DNA from 4 places in the Paenibacillus sp. FSL P2-0136 genome. Region 3 is predicted to be linked to each of the others. Evidence: riboswitches for the same ligand, from Rfam matches in the RefSeq annotation. Region 3 holds a riboswitch; each other region holds the start of a gene.
What was found. Region 3 has a riboswitch for thiamine pyrophosphate ahead of thiC (phosphomethylpyrimidine synthase ThiC). Riboswitches for the same ligand answer to the same signal wherever they lie in the genome.
Positions count from the first base shown of each region.

Region 1: it holds a riboswitch for thiamine pyrophosphate, as region 3 does, so the genes downstream of both, NYE26_RS08545 (thiamine phosphate synthase) here and thiC (phosphomethylpyrimidine synthase ThiC) in region 3, are expected to answer to the same signal.
Region 2: it holds a riboswitch for thiamine pyrophosphate, as region 3 does, so the genes downstream of both, NYE26_RS12525 (ABC transporter ATP-binding protein) here and thiC (phosphomethylpyrimidine synthase ThiC) in region 3, are expected to answer to the same signal.
Region 4: it holds a riboswitch for thiamine pyrophosphate, as region 3 does, so the genes downstream of both, NYE26_RS00525 (ABC transporter substrate-binding protein) here and thiC (phosphomethylpyrimidine synthase ThiC) in region 3, are expected to answer to the same signal.

Region 1 covers NZ_CP150244.1:2,056,113-2,061,280, forward strand. The annotation lists gene NYE26_RS08530 (GNAT family protein) at 1-312, opposite strand, end outside; gene NYE26_RS08535 (SDR family oxidoreductase) at 617-1,489, shown strand; gene NYE26_RS08540 (hypothetical protein) at 1,671-2,207, shown strand; TPP riboswitch at 2,263-2,365, shown strand; gene NYE26_RS08545 (thiamine phosphate synthase) at 2,484-3,164, shown strand; gene thiS (sulfur carrier protein ThiS) at 3,161-3,364, shown strand; gene NYE26_RS08555 (thiazole synthase) at 3,395-4,159, shown strand; gene thiH (2-iminoacetate synthase ThiH) at 4,188-5,168, shown strand, end outside.
Region 2 covers NZ_CP150244.1:3,013,489-3,018,656, reverse strand. The annotation lists gene NYE26_RS12535 (DHA2 family efflux MFS transporter permease subunit) at 1-640, opposite strand, end outside; gene NYE26_RS12530 (TetR/AcrR family transcriptional regulator) at 822-1,478, shown strand; TPP riboswitch at 1,547-1,649, shown strand; gene NYE26_RS12525 (ABC transporter ATP-binding protein) at 1,780-2,547, shown strand; gene NYE26_RS12520 (ABC transporter permease) at 2,528-3,304, shown strand; gene NYE26_RS12515 (ABC transporter substrate-binding protein) at 3,301-4,386, shown strand; gene thiM (hydroxyethylthiazole kinase) at 4,405-5,168, shown strand, end outside.
Region 3 covers NZ_CP150244.1:7,451,342-7,456,509, forward strand. The annotation lists gene NYE26_RS32070 (tetratricopeptide repeat protein) at 1-789, shown strand, start outside; gene trxB (thioredoxin-disulfide reductase) at 836-1,789, shown strand; TPP riboswitch at 1,839-1,945, shown strand; gene thiC (phosphomethylpyrimidine synthase ThiC) at 2,098-3,792, shown strand; gene NYE26_RS32085 (DUF1858 domain-containing protein) at 4,009-4,236, shown strand; gene NYE26_RS32090 (DUF438 domain-containing protein) at 4,251-5,168, shown strand, end outside.
Region 4 covers NZ_CP150244.1:121,132-126,299, reverse strand. The annotation lists gene NYE26_RS00535 (MFS transporter) at 1-1,134, shown strand, start outside; gene NYE26_RS00530 (hypothetical protein) at 1,183-2,634, shown strand; TPP riboswitch at 2,707-2,817, shown strand; gene NYE26_RS00525 (ABC transporter substrate-binding protein) at 2,967-4,040, shown strand; gene NYE26_RS00520 (MTH1187 family thiamine-binding protein) at 4,092-4,385, shown strand; gene NYE26_RS00515 (ABC transporter permease) at 4,382-5,143, shown strand.

The DNA.
Region 1 (5,168 bases), 2.3 Mb from region 3:
CGCCGCCTCGGTGCCGTAGCCTTGCCCCCGGTATTCAGGGAACAGGCTGTAGCCCAACTCCCAGCTCTCGCGCTCTTTTACATACCAATGTATACTCAGTTCCCCTACAGGGGTTGCTTCGGGAGTGGCTAGCCTGATCAGGAATTGTCTATGCCAGTCGCTCTGGATTCGTTCCGCCACAGTCTTCCGGACTGCCTCCTTGTCGGTTGGAATCATATCCTCGAAGGGCCAGAGTGAAGCGCTCATTTCCAGATCTGTGATGAAATCGATATCGTCCGGGGTGACCGGAGATAAGGTGATTCTTGCATTCATTGTGCGATACCCTCCTGCTAGTATGATTTCGATACGATCTTGCCGTGGTTCCTCACAAAGTATAGGACATTCCCCTTAGCGGATATAGATAATATTCTTTTTGGAAACGTTCGTTCCTTACCGTACTACCGTTCCGATATAGGCACCGTTGAATGAAGATTGGCTGTTTGGGCGGCTGCCAAGTGTGGTAAGTAACATAACGTACAGTCAAGCAGGCACACTGCCTGATGCATAAACACCAGACCTTAAGCCATGCTAACATGATTAATCAACAATACTGTGGACAGCGAAAGGAGAATGGATTATGCCAGACACTAACAAACAACCTGTCAAAACTCTGCCCCCGCAGGTACAGGATCAGCGCCCGGGAATTGAGAGTGAGATGAACCCGCTCCCGGAGTTTGAGACACCGGCGTACAAGGCAGCAGGCAAGCTGCTGGGCAAGGCTGCGCTCATTACCGGAGGCGACAGCGGGATCGGGCGTGCGGTTGCCGTTCATTTTGCCAAGGAGGGCGCGGATGTGGTGATCTCCTACTTGAACGAGCATGAGGATGCGGAAGAGACCAAGCGCCAGGTTGAGCAGGAGGGCAGAACGTGTATTCTGATCGCCGGAGATATCGGGGACGAATGCTTCTGTCAGAGCTTGATACGTCAAACCGTTGAAGGACTCGGCAAGCTTGACATCCTGATTAACAATGCGGCGGAGCAGCATCCGCAGGACCATATTGAGGACATTACAGCGGAGCAGCTGGAGCGTACGTTCCGGACGAATATTTTCTCCATGTTCTACCTGACGAAGGCAGCTATGCCTCATCTTAAAAAAGGCGCTACGATCATTAACACGACCTCCATCACGGCGTATCGCGGCAGCCCGCAGCTGCTGGACTATTCGTCCACCAAAGGAGCCATTCTCAGCTTCACTCGTTCGCTGTCAATGAATCTGGCCGATAAGGGCATCCGCGTGAACGCAGTAGCGCCCGGACCGATCTGGACCCCGCTGATTCCGTCAACCTTTGACGCGAAGAAGGTCAGTGAGTTCGGCGGCACCCAGCCGATGAAGCGCCCGGGGCAGCCTGAAGAGCTGGCACCGGCGTATGTATACCTGGCCTCGGACGATTCCTCCTATGTGAGCGGACAGGTGATGCATGTGAACGGCGGTGAGGTTGTCAACGGATAATGGGTGCAGAATAAGATCTGGATGCAGATTCTTTAATCGGCATCTTCAGAAATCGTGTGCAACATATAAATTCTATTTTTAAAAAGCCTAACCGCTTGCCGGTAGGCTTTTTTTCAGCGCTTGTAACTATTACAATATAATTCCGTCTATTTAGATAATTTGATATGAATAGGGGATTGGGATGCTTAGAAAAAAAGGATTCATTCTATCTGCAGCGGGGATTTTAGTTTTTCTGGTAGTGTTCATTTATTTGACTCCTTTTGCAGGAAGACTTGTGGCAAATACAAGATTGGAAGGAAATGCAAAAAGCATTGGGGTTAGAATTACACAGGAATCGCCGCCGCTACCCCTTGTTACTTCCGGGAAAACCCAAATTCCGGTTACCCAAGGCAGCTATTGCTGGGGAAAATTAGGATGTGCGGATTATGCAGGAGGACAATCCATGGTACAGGGGGTTACTCCCACTGCTATAGCCCCTGAGGGGGGGATCAATGTTGCTTTTACTTATAAACCGGCACCCGGCGGGTTAACCGTTCAGCAATTTGTCGATGATAAAGAAGTGCAAATTCCATTGAAGAACGGCTCTTTTAATGCTCCAAAAGAACAAGGCGTTTATTACTACGGCATATCAGCATTCTGGACATCCGAGGATGGTAAATTTTCAGAAGGGAGTTCATCCGTGGCTTTTGTAATTGAAGTAAAATCTACGAAAGAATAGCTCTAACAGGAATTATATGCTAATATACAAAAAGCAAGGCCAAACAATAGCATAGAACGATCACTAGGGGAGCCGCAAGGCTGAGACGGGCGTATCTGCTCGGACCCTTTGAACCTGATCTGGGTTATACCAGCGTAGGGAAGTGGAGAACGAATATTGCAGCGGGGGTATACGGCTAATACCGGTATTCCTGTTTCTATTCCAGACTGCTTCCTTATGGGGGCGGTCTTTTTTGTGTTTGGAGGTAGGGATCAGCGTAGTGCTGAGGAGAGGAAGGTGGACGTGTTGCACGAAATTCATGTCATCTCAGACGGACGGCTCCACCCTGAGAAGCTTGCGGAGCTGGCTGCGGCGGTACATCCCATGGTGGATTATATCCATCTCCGGGAAAAAGCCATGTCCGCCCGCGAACTGCTGGCGGCGGCGCAGCAGATGCTTCAGGCCGGGGTTCCGCCTTCGAAGCTGGTCATAAATGACCGGATCGATGTTGCCTTGGCCGCTGGGGCAGGCGGTGTACAGTTGGCCTGGCATAGCCTTCCGCCAGCCGCAGCACGCGGGCTTGCACCGGGCCTGCGGATCGGCAGATCGGTACACTCGCAGGAAGAGGCTGCGGAGGCTGGAAGGCAAGGAGCAGACTTCTGCCTCTACGGGCATGTTTTCCCGACAGCTTGCAAGTCGGGGCAGCAGGCACGGGGACTTGCGCAACTGGCCGAGGCTGTCCGCTGGAGCCGCATCCCGCTGATTGCGCTTGGAGGGATTACCCCGGGTAATGCCGGAGCGGTGCTGGCCCAAGGGGCGGCTGGCATTGCTGTCATGTCGGGGATCTGCGGAGCCCCGGACCCGGTGGCAGCGGCCATGGCGTACAGGGAAGCGGTCCACAGGGACAGGGCAGCGGAGCTGGCTGAAGCGCTGGATATGGCTCAAACACAGGGCACAGCAGGAGGTGAACAGGCATGAATGTGACCGTTAACGGAAAGAGGCAAAGAATCGAAGAGAGCTGCCGGACACTGGAGGATCTGCTCTCCCGGCCCGAGTGGGCCGGTAAGCTGGTGATTGTCGAACTGAATGGTGAGCTTGCTGGCAGAGAGGTTTACGGAGAGACACTGCTCAGTGAGGGGGACCGGGTGGAGCTGGTTCATTTTGTAGGCGGAGGCTGAACACGAAGACTTATCCCAGGAGGCGTTAACATGCAAGATCCATTGATGATTGGCGGAGTGACTCTAACCAGCAGACTGTTCATTGGTACCGGAAAATACAGCCGCAACACCCTCATTCCCGAGGTGATTACGCGATCAGGCTCACAGGTCATTACCGTTGCTCTGCGCCGGGTGGACCCGGAGAGCAGTGACAATATTGTCAGCCATATTCCTTCCCATATGACCTTACTGCCTAATACCTCCGGTGCGCGCACCGCAGAGGAAGCAGTACGGATTGCCCGGCTGGCGAGATCGGCGGGGCTGGGGAACTGGGTGAAGATTGAGGTCATCAACGACCAGAAATATTTGCTGCCGGATAATACCGAGACCATCCGGGCGACCGAGATCCTTGCAGCAGAGGGCTTCGTGGTGCTTCCGTATATGAGTCCTGACCTGTCCGCCGCCCTGCGGTTGAAAGCAGCGGGGGCTGCGGCCGTGATGCCGCTGGGAGCGCCGATCGGGTCCAACCGCGGACTGCAGACCAAGGAACTGATCCGGATTCTGATCTCCGAGACGAATCTGCCGGTGATCGTGGATGCCGGAATCGGCAGACCGTCCGAGGCGGCTGAGGCGATGGAGATGGGGGCCGCAGCGGTGCTGCTTAATACAGCGATTGCCACCGCCTCGGATCCGCTGCTGATGGCAGAAGCCTTCCGTGACGCGGTAGCCGCAGGGCGCAAGGCTTATCTCGCCGGACTGGGGCCTGTGGAAGAGACGGCGGCAGCCTCTTCACCGTTGACCGGGTTCTTGGCCTGACAGATGGAATAGGAAGGAGAGAACGGTTATGAGCTTTTATGAGACGATGACCCGGCTGGAGCAGCTTCCTTACGGGACGCTATGGAGCCGGTATACGGCAGAGGATGTGAAGCGTGCGCTTCGTGCAGAGCGGGTGGATGAAGAGGGGCTGATGGCACTGTTGTCACCGGCAGCGGAGCCTTATCTGGAGGAGATGGCGCAGAAGGCGCACCGCTTAACGCGTACGCATTTCGGCCATGTGATGCAACTGTTTACACCGATGTACCTGGCTGATTATTGCGTGAATCACTGCACGTATTGCAGCTTCAGTTCTATTTATGATTTTCCGCGCAAAAAACTGACGCTGGAGCAGGTCGCCCGGGAAGCGGAGACCATCGCAGCCACAGGCCTGCGCCACATTCTGATTCTGACCGGAGAATCCCGCAGGGACAGTCCGGCCGGTTATGTGAGGGACTGCGTGAATGTGCTGCGCCGCTATTTTGCCTCCGTCAGCATTGAAGTGAATCCGCTCTCGACAGCAGAATATGCTGAGCTCAGAGAAGCTGGCGTGGACGGTCTGACGCTCTATCAGGAGGTCTACCATCAGGAAACTTATCGTGCGCTGCATGTAAAAGGACCCAAACGCGTCTACCGCAACCGTCTGGACGCTCCCGAACGGGGCTGTCAAGCCGGGTTCCGTTCGGTGAATATCGGAGCCCTGCTTGGCATGTACGAATGGCGCCAGGAGGCGCTGGCCACTGCGCTGCATGCGAGATATTTGCAGGACAAGTACCCGGAATGCGAAATCGGGCTGTCGACTCCCCGGTTCCGGCCTTACTTAGGCGAATTCAATCCCGCAAGCGATGTAACCGACCGTGCGCTGGTGCAGATTATTCTGGCCTACCGCCTATTTCTGCCGCGCTCCGGCATCTCGCTGTCTACACGCGAGCCTGCGGCCTTGCGCGATCATCTGGTCCAGCTCGGCATCACGAAGATGTCCGCAGGGGTATCCACCGAAGTGGGCGGACAT
Region 2 (5,168 bases), 3.2 Mb from region 3:
GCGGTCCAAGAACCATACCGAGCTTATCCATGCCGGGCACGCTGTTCTTTGCCGCATTCGGCAGCTTGCGCAGTCCGATCAGCACAGCAATGATGCCAATCGGAATATTAATGAGGAAGATCCAGCGCCAGGAATGGTATTCAACCAGCCAGCCCGACAATACCGGACCAATAGCGGGTGCGAACAGGACGGGAATGCCCATAATCCCCATGACAACGCCAACCTTACTTTTGGGGGCCAGTCTGTACACATAGGCCATCCCGACAGGGAGCACACAGCCGCCGCCTAGTCCCTGAATGACCCGGAAAACAATCAGCCATTCGGCGCTGCTTGGTGTAGCGCACAGAATCGAGCCTATCGTAAACACAATTACCGCCGTCAGGAAGACCGTCTTGGCCCCGAACCGGTCAGACAGCCAGCCTGACAGCGGAATAACTGAAGCCTGAGCCAGCATATATCCGGTAACTACCCACTGCAGCGTATGCAGGTCCGTCTTGAAATCCACCACCAGCCTGGACAAGGCTACATTCATCGCCGTACTGTCCAGCACAACCATAAATACTCCGGCAATAATGGCCAGCAGCGGAACCAGAATGCTGGACAGCCGGAAATCGGCTTCCTGCTTCAAGGTCTGATCCATGTCTCTTCTCCTCCTGAGCTGTCCGCGTTCTACATTGACCTGCGGGCAGATTGTTCTATATAATGAGTGAACGGACAACTGTCCGTAAGTGCAATTCATAGTCTACGGACAATTGTCCGTTGTGTCAATTCTTTTATTTATTTTTCTGTAAATCGCTGATTTATTTCTGAAAGGGGTTCTCATGAAAAAGCCAGACACCGATGCTGCACAGCTCCCGCGCTCAGCTCCGCAAGCCAAAGAATCCGCTCCGTCCGAGTCCGCCGATCCTTATGTACAGCGGATTCTTGAAGCTGCACGCCAGTTGTTCACCGAGAGCGGACTTGAGGCAGTCAGCATGTACAGCATTGCCAAGCGGGCAGGCATAGGACAAGGCTCCCTGTACCGCCGCTTCACGGACAAGGGTGAGATCTGTTCTGCACTGCTGAAGGGCAGCGCAGATCAATTCCTGTCCGGGCTGGAGCAGCAGGTGGCTGCCAGTGCCGGTGAAGCTCCGGCTCTCGCTCAGCTGCAGAGCAGCATTGAGCAGATTGCCGATTTCATTGAGCAGTATGCCGAGCTGCTGAATATGATCAAAGCCGAGTTCACAGGTAAGAAGCAGCTGACCCAGTTTGAGCATCCTTTTTTTCAGCGGCTGGGGGTGATGATGACAGAGCTGCTGCAGCGTGCTGCGGAGGGCGATGAGATTATTGACATTGATCCTGTCTTTGCGGCCACGGCCTTAATCTCTGTTCTCAGCCCTGATCTGTACCTGTATGAGCAGAAGCGGCACCACTCCTCCAAGCTGGACATCTCCCGGGGCATCGTCACCTTGTTCGTGACCGGTCTGGCGAAGCGCTGACCGCCTGCTCTTTACAAGAGGGGAATTTGTGGTATATTAAGTAGCAATTACGAATTCAATAACACCTGTTAATTCACTAGGGGAGTCGGCCGACTGAGACGGAGCTTAAGCTCCGGACCCTTTGAACCTGATCTGGATCATACCAGCGGAGGGAAGTGGAGCAGAATGTATCAGTGGTTCCCGTCACAGGGCCGCAGCCGACTGTACCTTCCGCCCCATTCATTGCCTCCGGGAATGAATGGGGCTTTTTTGTGCTCCGCGCAGGTTCTATTTCAATCCGGGGAGGCTTGTACATAGTCTTATGATCAACATTAGCAATCTATCCTATGCTTTCGGGACCGGTTCGTCCCGGACACCCGTCTTCTCAGAGCTATCCATGAATGTGCAGCGCGGCGAATTCATTTCTGTCGTAGGCGGAAGCGGATGCGGCAAAAGCACCTTGTTCAAAATCATCGCCGGCCTGCTGGAGCCGGACAACGGCAGGATTACGCTGAACGGAGCCGAGTCCGCTACAGCAGCGAAGAGGCTGGGCAGTGTGGCCTACATGCCGCAGCAGGATCTTCTCCTGCCTTGGCGGACCGTGCTGGACAACTGTCTGCTGCCCTGGGAACTCAAGCGCAGCCGTCCCAAAGCGGCCGCCGTGGCCGAGATTCTTACCCTGCTGCAACGCTTCGGCCTAGAGGGAACCGAAGGGGCTTATCCCCAGGAGCTGTCCGGCGGGATGCGCCAGCGCGTGGCGGTCCTCCGCACCGTGGCGGCGGGGAATGACCTGCTGCTGCTCGATGAGCCGTTCGGGGCGCTCGATGCCATTACCAAGCGCTCACTGCAGCGCTGGCTGCTCGAGTTATGGGCGGAGCTGGACAAGACGGTGCTGTTCATCACCCATGATCTGGAGGAGGCTCTGCTGCTCAGTGACAGAATCTATCTAATGACGGGCAGCGGCGGCGGGATGCAGGAATTCCCAGCCGGTCTCCCCCGTCCGCGCCATCACAGTCTGAACTATCAACCGCAGTTCGCCGCCCTGCGCCAGGAATTGGAGCTGAAGCTATATGAGAACCGCCGCTCCTAGAAGCTTGCTCCAGCATTACGGTCCGGCTTCCCTGCTCGCCCTGCTGACGCTTGCAGTCTGGGAGACTGTAGCCCGGCTGGGCCTGGTTCCTCCCTTCATTCTTCCGGCTCCGTCTGCGGTCTGCAAGGCCTTGCTGGAGGAACGCCGCCTGTTATTCGGGGTGCATCTGCCGGCTACACTGCTTGAGGTACTCACGGGCTTCGCACTGTCTGTGGTCTGCGGCTGCCTGCTGGGAATCGCCATGCACCTGTTCAGTCCGCTGGCCAAGGCGCTGTACCCGCTGCTGATCATCAGCCAGACGGTTCCGCTGATCGCGCTCTCTCCCCTGTTCATCATGTGGTTCGGCTACACCCTATGGAGTAAGGTCGCCGTTGTCTTCCTGACCGCTTTCTTCCCGGTGGTCATCGGCACCTATGACGGCTTGTCCAAGAACACGGACGCCTACCGGGAGCTGCTGCTGACATATGGCGCGAACCGCTGGCAGATTCTCGGGAAGGTGGGCGTTCCGCTGGCCCTGCCCTCTTTTTTCTCCGGACTGAAGCTGTCGGCTGTGTACTGTGTGATCGGTGCAACCATCGGGGAATGGCTTGGAGGCAGCCAGGGGCTGGGCTATTTCAGCCGCAGAATGGCAGGGAATCTCCAGAGTGCCAAGATGTTCGCCGCTGTTGTCTTGTTATCCGTGCTCGGTATCCTGCTGTTTCTGGCTGTCGCCGCACTGGAGAAGATTATTCTGAAGAAAAGAGGACGTTATTCATGACTACTATCCGCTATTTCCGTTATCTGCACCATGCGATTTCAAGGCCAACCGTTCTACTGTCTGCTCTGCTGCTCTGTATGCTGCCCGTCCTGGCAGGCTGCACCAATACGAACAGTCCGGCGTCCTCCGGCTCTTCGGCGGGGACTACAGCCACTTCTGAAGCTGGGACTGGAGCCGAAGGCGCAGTCCATAAGCTGACGATTATGCTCGACTGGTATCCCAATGCTGTCCACTCTTTTTTGTATGCGGCAGAAGCTGAAGGCTATTTCGCCGAGGAAGGTCTGGAGGTTGATATTCAGATGCCGGCCGATACCAATGATGCGCTGAAGCTTGTTGCTGCGGGAAAGGTGGACCTGGCACTCAGTTACCAGCCGCAGGTATTGATGGCACGGGGGGAGCAGATTCCGATCAAGTCGATTGCTGCGCTGGTGCGCCACCCGCTGAATCATCTCATGGTAGCTGCAGACAGCGGCATTACCCGCCCGGGAGAGCTGTCCGGCAAGCAAGCCGGATATTCCTCCGTCCCGTTGTATGAAGCCATGCTGAACACGATGGTCAAAAGCGACGGCGGGGACCCTTCCTCCCTCAAGCTGGTGGATGTCGGCTATGAGCTGATCCCTGCTCTCTCCACCGGACGGGTGGATGGCATTATGGGCGGGTTCATCAACCATGAGCAGCTGATTCTGGAGCAGGAAGGCCATCCGGTCCGCTCTTTCAATCCTGTGGATTACGGGGTCCCGGATTATTATGAGCTGGTGCTGGTCGCCAGTGAACAGGGACTGCAGGATTCACAGGGCTTTTATCACAAATTCGTGGATGCCATCAGAAAAGGCCAGCAGTATGTAGCCGATCACCCGGATGAAGCGCTGAAGCTGCTGCTTACCCATCAGGAGGATACCGCACCGCTGGATGAAGCCATTGAGCAGCGCAGTCTGGAGATCCTGCTGCCGCTGATGGATGCCGGTTCCCAGCCCTTCGGCTATCAGGACAGCGCATCATGGGAGAAGGTGAACCAGTGGCTGAGCGAGAACGGTCTGCTGGCTGCCGAAGTGGATGTTAAGAATGCTTTTATTAATTTTTAATTACATCTTTCAGGAGGAATTCATATGTCTTATCTGTCCAAAGTACGCCAGGCGAACCCGCTGGTGCATAATATCACGAATATCGTAGTTGCTAACTTCACAGCTAATGGGCTTCTGGCCCTGGGAGCTTCGCCGTTCATGGCCGATGCCATTGAAGAAGTAGCGGATGTCGCCGCCATGTCCGGCGCGGTTGTGCTGAACATCGGTACACTGAATGAAGCTGCCATTGCTTCCATGATCGAAGCCGGAAAGGCTGCGAACCGCCACCATGTACCGCTCGTGCTTGATCCCGTTGGAGCCGGTGCTACCGCCTACCGCACGGATGTTACAGCTAAGCTGCTCAGTGAGCTACAGCTTACTGCGCTGCGCGGCAATGTGGCCGAGGTTGCCAATGTGGCCGGGGAGAGCTGGGCTAGCAAAGGCGTGGATGCCGGAGCAGGCGAGGGCGATGTAGTAGCTCTAGCCATTAAAGCAGCGCAGAAGCTGAACTGTGTCGTAATTATCACCGGCAAGGAAGACATCATCACAGATGGCAAGCGCACTTATATCGCCAGCAACGGGCATTCCATCCTGACCCGGGTAACCGGAACCGGCTGTCTGCTCAGTGCGGTGGTGGGTGCATTTCTTGCCGTAAGCGGCGGGGAGGTGCTTGAGGCGGCGGCCGAGGCCCTCTCCTTCTACGGCGTGGCAGCAGAGCTTGCCGCTGAGGCGGCTGAAGCCCAAGGTCCGGGCAGCTTCCAGACCTTGTTCCTGAATCAATTGTCACTAGTGACCCCGGAGCA
Region 3 (5,168 bases):
GGCAATCTGCACGCTCTGTGCAATATGGCCATCTTCCTGCAGTATGCAGGAGATAAGGAACAGCTTGAAACGCTGCTCGGTATGCTTGAAGCAACGGTGCCGTTCCATCAGGAGCATGTATTCAAAATGGCTACAACCATGGGTATCCTGGGCCGGCACGCTGCCGCTTACAGCCATTTCCGCCGTCTGCTGAAGGACGAGGAGGTCGCCGGAGACGCCGGGCTGTATCATTACTGTGCTGCGGCGGCAAGCAATAGCGGAAAACATGATGAGGCGCTGCGCTGCTGGAGACAGGCAGCCAAGCTGGACCCTGCTTCCGCTGTCCCGGCGTTCTTCCTGTCCCAGCTCCAGCAGGCCCGGGCAGAAGGGCACCCTATGCCTGCTGTCAGCTATAACTATCAGCTGCCCTTCCAGGAGCAGCTGAAGCAGTGGAAGGGCAATACGGGCAGATTCACTGAAGAAGTGCGGAATAATCCGCTGCTGCGCGCCTCGTTCTTCTGGGCGCTGCGCTACGGCGATTCCGCTACGAAGCTTCAGGTGACCGAGGCTCTCCGCTGGATTGAGGACGAGGAGATGTCCGAGGTACTGCGCGGAGTTCTGGAGCAGGAGCCGCTGCAGGAGGACCGCCTGCAGGAGGCGGCATTGTTCAGCCTTCAGCGGTTGATCGGGGAGAACCTGAATGAAGCCGGTGGCTCGCCCGGCGAAGAGCAGGAGCCTGCGGCTGCTCCCGGACCCAAGGGGATGCTGCCCGGAACCGGCGGCTTATCGCCGTCCACTACCCGTATTTGAAGCAATTGCTGTTGTAAGAACACCTACTTGTAAGGAGGCCAATGTAATGTACAAAACGATTGTAATCGGAACAGGCCCGGCCGGGCTGACTGCCGCGATTTATCTGGCGCGTGCGAACCTGAGCCCGCTGGTCATTGAAGGCTTGCAGCCGGGGGGACAACTGACAACGACGACAGAAGTGGAGAACTTTCCAGGCTTCCCTGAAGGGATTCTGGGTCCGGACCTGATGGACAATATGCGCAAGCAGGCGGAACGCTTCGGCGCTGAATTCAAGAATGGCTGGGTGGAGTCGGTGGACTTCTCACAGCGTCCGTTCAAGGTAACAGTGGACGGAATGGGTGTACTGGAAGCGGAGTCGGTTATTATTTCAACCGGGGCCTCTGCAAGATATCTGGGCATTCCGGGCGAGCAGGAGAATGTGGGACGCGGGGTCAGCACCTGTGCGACCTGTGACGGCTTCTTTTTCCGTAATAAAAAGATTGTCGTCGTCGGCGGCGGAGACTCCGCCATGGAGGAAGCCAGCTTCCTGACCCGCTTTGCATCCAGCGTAACGCTGGTTCACCGCCGTCCCGAGCTGCGGGCCTCGAAGATCATGCAGGACCGGGCGCGTGACAACAGCAAGGTAACCTGGGCCTTGAACCGCACACCGGTTGAAGTAACGGTAGGAGAGACCGGAGTGAAGGGCCTTACGGTGCTTAACAATGAGACAGGTCTGACAGAATTGGTGGAGGCAGACGGCGTGTTCGTAGCGATTGGACACACACCGAACACAGCCTTCTTGGGCGGGCAGATCAATACGGATGAGAATGGCTATATTGTGGTCAACCCGGGTACCACCGAGACCAACATCCCGGGTGTATTCGCCTGTGGCGATGTACAGGATACCCGTTACCGTCAAGCGATATCGGCAGCGGGAACCGGTTGTATGGCCGCTATGGATGCCGAGAAGTTCCTGGAAGGCACGATGGTGCACGACTGGAGCGAATCGCTGGACAAATAACGGGTTTACAAGAATTACCCATACAGGTAAAATGTATTTAATTAGATAAGATACCCACTAGGGGAGCCTGAATAGGCTGAGACGGGAAAATTGAATTTCCGGACCCTTGAACCTGATCTGGATCATACCAGCGTAGGAAAGTGGAGTCGGACCTTTTTTGAATACAGTCTTTATTTGGCTGTTCCTTTAATAAAGCCGCTCCAGGTGGAGCGGCTTTTTGACTTGCAGGAATCAATAGATTCTTCAGCTCAATCTGCTGCGTGACCTCTTATCTGATGAGTGTACAGAGCGAAGAGGAGGAGATTGAAATGACAGGAATGGGTAAAAACGAAGAGGTGGATCTTTCGGGATTCCCCGCAAGCCGTAAAGTGTATGTGGAGGGCTCACGCCCGGATATCCGGGTGCCAATGCGGGAGATCAGCCTTAGCAGAACCGAAGGCGTTGCCGGGGAAGAGGAAAATGCTCCGCTGCGTGTCTATGACACAAGCGGTATGTACACGGATGCCGCGGAGGAGACGGATATTCGGAGGGGGCTGCCGCCGCACCGTTCAAGCTGGATCGCGGAGCGTGGCGATTCGGAGGAGTACACCGGAAGAGCCGTCCGGCCGGAGGATAACGGAATTCGCAGAGAGGGGGCTGCCGCAGAAGCTTATCCAGGACTGCGCAGGAATCCGAGGCGGGCCTATGCAGGCGGCAATGTGACCCAGCTGCATTATGCAAGGCAAGGGATCATCACACCGGAAATGGAGTATATTGCGATCCGGGAGAATATCCGGCCGGAGTTCGTAAGGGATGAGGTGGCTGCGGGCCGTGCTATTATTCCGGCCAATATCAATCACCCGGAGAGTGAGCCGATGATTATCGGCCGTAACTTCCTGGTGAAGATCAATGCCAACATCGGAAATTCGGCGGTCACTTCTTCTATTGAAGAGGAGGTGGAGAAGATGCGGTGGGCGACCCGTTGGGGGGCTGATACCATCATGGATCTCTCCACCGGCTCTAAGATCCATACCACCCGGGAGTGGATTATCCGCAATTCTCCTGTGCCGGTCGGGACAGTGCCCATATACCAGGCGCTGGAGAAGGTGAGCGGTATAGCCGAGGACTTAACCTGGGAGCTCTATCGCGACACGCTGATTGAGCAGGCGGAGCAGGGGGTGGATTACTTCACCATTCATGCCGGGGTGCTGCGGCGCTATATTCCGCTCACTGCCCGGAGAATGACCGGCATCGTATCCCGGGGCGGATCGATTATGGCTGCCTGGTGCCTGGCTCATCAGCAGGAGAACTTTCTGTACACACACTTCGAAGACATATGTGAGATTATGAAGACGTATGATGTGGCCTTCTCGCTGGGGGATGGCCTGCGTCCCGGCTCTATCGCCGATGCCAATGACGAAGCACAGTTCGCCGAGTTGGAGACGCTGGGAGAGCTGACGGCGCTTGCCTGGAAGCACGATGTTCAGGTTATGGTAGAAGGTCCGGGCCATGTGCCAATGCACAAGATCAAGGAGAATATGGACAAGCAGCTTGAGATTTGCCACGAAGCCCCTTTCTACACCCTCGGTCCGCTAACTACGGATATTGCACCCGGCTATGATCACATCACGTCGGCCATCGGGGCAGCGATAATCGGGGGGCTTGGAACGGCAATGCTGTGTTACGTTACACCTAAGGAGCATTTAGGCCTGCCTGACAAGAATGATGTGCGCGAAGGAGTCATTACCTACAAAATTGCTGCACATGCCGCAGACCTCGCCAAGGGACATCCGGGTGCGCAGGACCGGGACAACGCGCTGTCCAAGGCGCGGTTCGAGTTCCGCTGGCGCGACCAGTTTCATCTCTCCCTGGACCCGGAAAGGGCGCAGGCGTATCATGATGAGACCCTGCCTGCGGAGGGGGCAAAGCAGGCGCATTTCTGCTCGATGTGCGGCCCTAAATTCTGCAGCATGCGGATTTCGCATGATATCCGGAATTCCCATAGATGGAGCCAATCACTGTAACTTAGCTGCATGACCTAATCTATATGTAGGTACGTTGTTCATGGCCGAGAGGCCGTGATTACAGCGGAAACGTATTATTCTGAGGCTATCCCCCCAAGCCTGAATGGCTGGCGGGGATAGTCTTTTTGTAGTTAGTGATTACAATCACAATTCACCCCTGTACCCTATGCTAAGCTGGTGTTGAGAAGAATTCTCATTAGTGAGGTGTGCAAAAGGATGAGCAAAGCGTTGAAGCTGGATGAATCGGTCTTTGAGCTGGTAACCAGGCACCCGGAAATTGTTGAGATCATGGTGGAACTGGGTTTTCGTGATATTGCGAAGCCTGGAATGCTGCAGACTGCAGGACGATTCATGACCCTGTCCAAAGGAATGAAATTAAAGAAAATAGAGCTGGAAACCGTTCGGCTGGCCTTTCAGCAGCATGGTTTCGAGATTATAGAATAGAAGGAGAGATTGTAATGAGCGAACTGATTAATAACCGCGAGGTCGATATTCCGGAACAGACACGCCGCCAGGCTATGCTGAGAGAGATCATCAAGGAGCTGCATGCGGGCAAAAGCGTGGAGGAGGTTAAGGCGCGTTTTGAAGAAGCGGTAGGCGATGTTACGGTGGAGGAAATCTCCGCCATGGAGCACTCTCTGATGACCGAGGAAGGCATTCCGGTAGAGGAAGTACAGCGCCTCTGCTCCGTGCATACGGCAATCTTCAAGGGCTCGATTGAACAGATTCACCGTTCTTCTAAGCCTGAGGAGCAGCCCGGTCATCCCGTGCATACGTTCAAGCTGGAGAACCGGGAGATCGAACGTCTGGTCAACTTCCGCCTGGAGCTGCATGCGGATAAGTTCAAGAAGAACGCCAGCGATGAGATTATCTATAAGCTGCTGGAGGACCTGAGTCTGCTGCTGGATCTCGACAAGCACTACAGCCGCAAGGAGAATCTGCTTTTCCCTTACCTGGAGAAGTACGGCATATACGGTCCTACGAAGGTAATGTGGGGAGTGGATGACGGAATCCGCAATATGATCAAGGAAGCCAAGAAGGCGCTTAGCGCCTATAACGGAGACAGCGGGCAGATTACAGCCGCACTGGAGGAGATCATTAAGGAAGTCAATGAGATGATCTTCAAGGAAGAGAATATTCTGCTCCCGATGGCGCTGGATAAGCTGACTGAGGATGAGTGGGTCAAAATCGCCCGCGAAAGCGATGAAATCGGCTTCTGCCTGACTGCGCCCGACCAGGAATGGATACCGGAACGTGCAGCGGAGCCTGAGGGTGCTGATGTTCCGGCGGAAGAAGGGGAAGGCCTGTCCCCGCAGGGCTTCATCCGGTTCGAGACCGGGCTGCTGTCGCTACACCAGCTCGAGACGCTGATGAAT
Region 4 (5,168 bases), 330 kb from region 3:
GGCCTCGCCCATGTCGTCCTGGGCTCCATTCTTCCGGTGCTGCTCCAGCATTATGACCGCAGCTACAGTGCAGGGGGCGAGCTGATCTTCAGCCAGTTCGCGGGCTTCCTGGCCGGCGTACTGGTCTCGCCGCTGCTGAACCGGCGGTTCGGCAAGCGCGGCGGTATTCTGATTGCCACAGGCCTGCTGTTCAGCGCCGAGATTGCCTACGCCTTCCTCCCGCCCTGGGGCTGGATGTACGTAATTGCCGTAGCCGCAGGGTTCGGCTTCGGGATGATCGAAGCCGTCATCGGCACGATTATTATAGCCGCAGTCACCGAAGGAACGGCAGTTGCCATGAGCCGGCTGGAAGTGCTGTTCGGTGTCGGGGCGCTGCTCATGCCTCTGGCGGCCAGTCCGCTGATTGCCGCCGGGCAGTGGAGGCTGGCCTTCCTGATCGTTGCCGCCTTCTCCCTCCTCTCGCTGCTCTTCTGGGCGAAGAGCAGATTCGGCCCGCTGGACAGCGCGCTGAATGAGCGGCCTGCCCGCCCTGACCGCGCTGCGGCAGCGGGAACTACGAGACGGTTGTCCTTGCCCTACAAGGGCAAGCAATGGGTGGTGCTTGGCTTGTTCATTCTGTTCTTCTTTCTCTATGTAGGCACTGAGATGAGCCTGGTGAATTTCATGCCGGCGATCTTCATCGCGAAGCTGGGCATGAGCGAGGCCGCGGCTGCGCTCACGGTGACCTTCTTCTGGCTTGCCATGTCGGCAGGCAGACTGTTCGCCGGTGTCATCGCCGAGAAGATCTCCTACCGCATCTATGTGCTCGTCAGCTGCTTTGCCGCTTTGCTGCTGCTTATTATTTTCCCGTTCGCCGGTCACCGGCTTGCCGCCTTTGCCATCATCCTGCTGCTTGGCCTGTTCATGTCCGGCATCTTCTCCATCGCGCTGGTCTTCTCCAGCAAGCTGCTGCCCGGCGCGGAAGAATCCACGCCCAGCATTATGATCGCCTCCGGCGGAATCGGCGGCGCGGTGCTGCCGCTGCTGACCGGCTGGTCCATGGATCATCTGCAGATCGCCCAGACCTCGGGACTTTTGGCCGCTTTTGCCGCGCTGTTATTCGTGCTGAGCGTGACCGCCTGGAGAATCGGGTAATTGTATACAACAAGGTCCATATTCTGTGAATAAGGATGGAACCCACACATGGCTGAACTGCATTCCGAGCCCACTCTGCATACCGCCTTGCTGCAATTCATTTTCCCCTTCTCCATCAAGGCCGAGGTCGATGAAGAGCTGATTGAGAGTTTACAGCAGGATGGATTTACGCGTTTTTTTCTTGAGAACAAGGAACTGGAGCATGCCTATTACGGAGAGAACCACTGTGTATCCCATGAGAAAATGGAGCGCAGCTATCTTCCTTTTGCCGCCCATGTCTTGTTTCCGCATGAGAAGGACAGGGATTCCTTCCGCCGCTTTTCCCGGGTGAGTGATCTGCTGTGCGGGCTGCAAATGCCCTTTCAGACGGTTCCCTTCCGCGTGCTGTCGACCGATGTGTTCCTCTGCCCGTTCGAGCTGGGCTTCCTGACGGTAAGAGTGGCTATTGAGGAGGAGAATCTCCCCTTCAGCATGGTACTCGAATTCGCCGACCGGTTCCGCAACCTGGAGGATGTAAGCGTTCAGGATGAGCATACCTTCATCCATTGTCATAAGAAGTCTTTTGCCCGGGTGGAGGACTTCGTGTTCAGGCATCTGGCAGCCGGGCTGGAGCCGTATCTCGATCCTGCGGAGACGAATGGCAATTATTTCGAGACCCTGCCCTTCTTCGTCGATGAACGAATGCTGGTGCAGGCCTTCTACGGCGTTAATCTCCCTGAGGACGAGGAAGAGATCAGTGTCGAAATGCTCTACCGTGCCTCTCAGGTGGATGGTCTGACCATCGACGGCAGCCCCTACATGAGTGCAAGTGATCCGGATTATATCAAGCAGTACACCCGTGAGCATTGCTATAGCCGCTGGGGGCCGGACACCTACTATATGACCAATGAGCAGACCTTCTGCTGCGTGAGCCGGGCGAAGCCGGAGATTGCCGCAGGCCTGATCAGCCAGATGTACGGCGAATATTATTACGGAATGCTGCTGAGTATTTTTCATAAAATCGTGCTGCTGAAGCTCGCCAACCTCCACTCCCGGCTGCGCATCAACCACGATAACGACGAGATCGAGAATCTGATCTTCCTGATCAACAAATTCTCGGCCAAATTCTACTTCCTGGAGCTGATTTCACAGTCGCAGGGGCGGGAGATTTTTTTTCAGCTGCGTAAGGTGTATGGTAATGATGCCCTGTTCGATGAGGTGAAAATGACCCTGAATGACCTGTTCCAGTATCAGGACAAATTCCAGGCCAAGCGGCGGGATACGCTCCTGATGGTGCTCACCGTATTTACGGTCATCAGCGGGATATACGGGATGAATCAGGTCATCGAGGATCTGAAGGGCCAGATCGACTGGAGCAAAATGCTGGAGTACTCCGCGTTCGAGTATCTGGCTCTGTTCCTAACCTTCTCGGGGATCACCGTCAGTGTCGGCTTAACGCTGAGAGAGATCTGGAACGGCATCCGCAGCCGCCGCAAGAAGCGGCATTATACGAGGGATTAAGACACAGAGGGTGGACAATGTCGAAGCTGCCGTCTATAATACACCGTAAGAACATAGCAATACCCGTGAACTTTATAGAACCAGGGGTGCTGGAATTGGCCGGCTGAGATTGTATCCCACAAGATACTGACCCTTATACCTGATCTGGATAATGCCAGCGTAGGAATCTTCATTCGGCACAGTGCCTTAAGCGGTACTGAAGCTGAATTCCCCTCACGCAAGTAACTGGCGTCCCGATCTTCGGGACGCTTTTTTGATTCTAAGGATGTACAGGAATAGGGTTTCTGTAAACTCTGAAGACCAGGGGTTGCTGGAAGGAGAGAAAAAGAGAAATGGGAGTCAAAAAAACAGTAATGCTGCTGCTCAGTTCCATGCTGCTGCTCACCGTAGCGGGATGTGGCGGCGGGAACAACAGCGGCAATGCGGGGGCCAGCGCACCTGCTGCCGGGAACAGCACGGCCGCACCTGATGCAACCGCAGCCGCACCCACAGATGCACCTAAGGCGCTGACTCCGGTCAAGATTGCCCTGGACTGGACGCCGAACACGAACCATACCGGCCTGTATGCAGCCAAGGAGCTGGGCTATTACGCTGAGGAAGGTCTTGACGTACAGATTGTACAGCCAGGCGCTGCCGGGTCGGATACAATGGTCACTTCCGGCGAAGCCCAGTTCGGCATCAGCGCCCAGGAGGCGCTGACGCTGGCCCGCCTGCAGGATGTTCCGCTGGTGTCGATTGCTGCAATCATTCAGCATAATACCTCGGGCTTTGCGGCTCCGAAGGACCGCAATATTAAGACGCCGAAGGATTTTGAAGGCAAAACCTACGGAGGCTGGGGCTCCCCTGCGGAGCAGGCTGCCATGAAAGCCATTATGGACCCCGAAGGCGGGGATGTCTCCAAGGTGAAGCTGGTGAATATCGGCGAAGCGGACTTTTTCACAGCCGTGAAGCGGGATATTGACTTCGCCTGGATCTTCTATGCCTGGACCGGGGTGGAAGCCGAGCTGCGCGGGGAGCCGCTGGATATGCTCTATCTTAAGGATTATGCGCCGCAGCTGGATTACTACACACCGGTGCTGACCACCAGCGAGAAGGAGATCGCCGAGCACCCTGAAGTGGTGAAGGCCTTCCTTAAGGCTACGTCCAAGGGGTATCAGTACGCTATCGATAACCCGGAAGAAGCCGCGACGGTACTGTCGGATGCTGTACCTGATCTGGACCCCAAGCTGGTGCTGGCCAGTCAGAAATGGCTTAGCCCGAAATACAAGGACGACGCCCCGCGCTGGGGTGAGCAGAAGCTTGAGATCTGGAAGAATTACGCCGACTGGATGTACGGCCTGAAGCTGCTGGATAAGCCGCTGGATGCGGAGAGTACGTTTACGAATGAATTTTTGCCGGAATCATAATGAACCCGCATGGCGGGAATCTTATACTTAACTTGAAAGGAATGATTGATCATGGCTAACACACTGCTCAGCATTCAGGTAATTCCCAAGACACCGAACAACGAGGATTCCATCCCTTACGTGGACAAGGCTATAGAGGTCATTCAAAAGTCAGGCGTGAAGCATCAGGTGAATCCGCTGGAGACCACGATGGAAGGCGAGCTGTCCGAGCTGCTGGATATTGTGCGTGATATGCATGAGGCGCTGATCGCTTCCGGCAGTCCTAGTGTCATCTCACAAATCAAGATCGCCCATAATCCGGGCGGCATCAGCATGGAGAAGCTGACGGAGAAATACCGGCCGTGAGAAGCACCTGGAAGCTAGTGTGGCCGCCCTTTGTGGCGGTCCTCTTTTTTGTCGGGATATGGCAGCTATCGGTCATGCTGTTCGACATCCCCGCTTACCAGCTGCCCAGCCCCGCGGATATCGCTCGTGAGACGAAGAATAACGCCTCCGGGATCTGGGAGCACACCGCCGCCACGCTGCGGCTGACCCTGATCGGCTTCCCGGTCGGCACAGGCATCGGCCTACTCACCGCCTTGCTGCTGCATCTGCTGCCCTGGGTCAAGCGAGCGCTCTATCCGCTGCTGATTCTCAGCCAGAATGTGCCCTCCATTGCGCTTGCCCCGCTGCTGATTATCTGGTTCGGCTTCGGCCTGCTGCCCAAAATCATCCTGATCACCCTCGTCTGCTTCTTCCCTGTGGCTGTTGCGACCATGGGCGGGCTGACGCAAAGCGACCGGGTAATGCTGAATTATATGAAGATGGCAGGTGCAGGCAAGTGGCAGATCTTCACCAAGCTGGAGCTTCCCGGCTCGCTGCCCTCCCTGTTCTCCGGGCTCAAAATCTCCGCCACTTATGCGGTGATGGGCGCAGTGGTGGCCGAGTGGATCGGCGCCGACAAAGGGATCGGCTACTATATGCTGCTGCAGAAGTCCTCTTACCGTGCGGACCGGATGTTCGTGGCCATCGCTATTATCGTGCTGCTGAGTCTCGTATTATTCGCGCTCATTGCCCTCCTGGAGAGATGGCTGGTGCGCTGGAAGCCGCGCAAGGAAGCTTAATGCCACGGGAGGATATCCCAACACG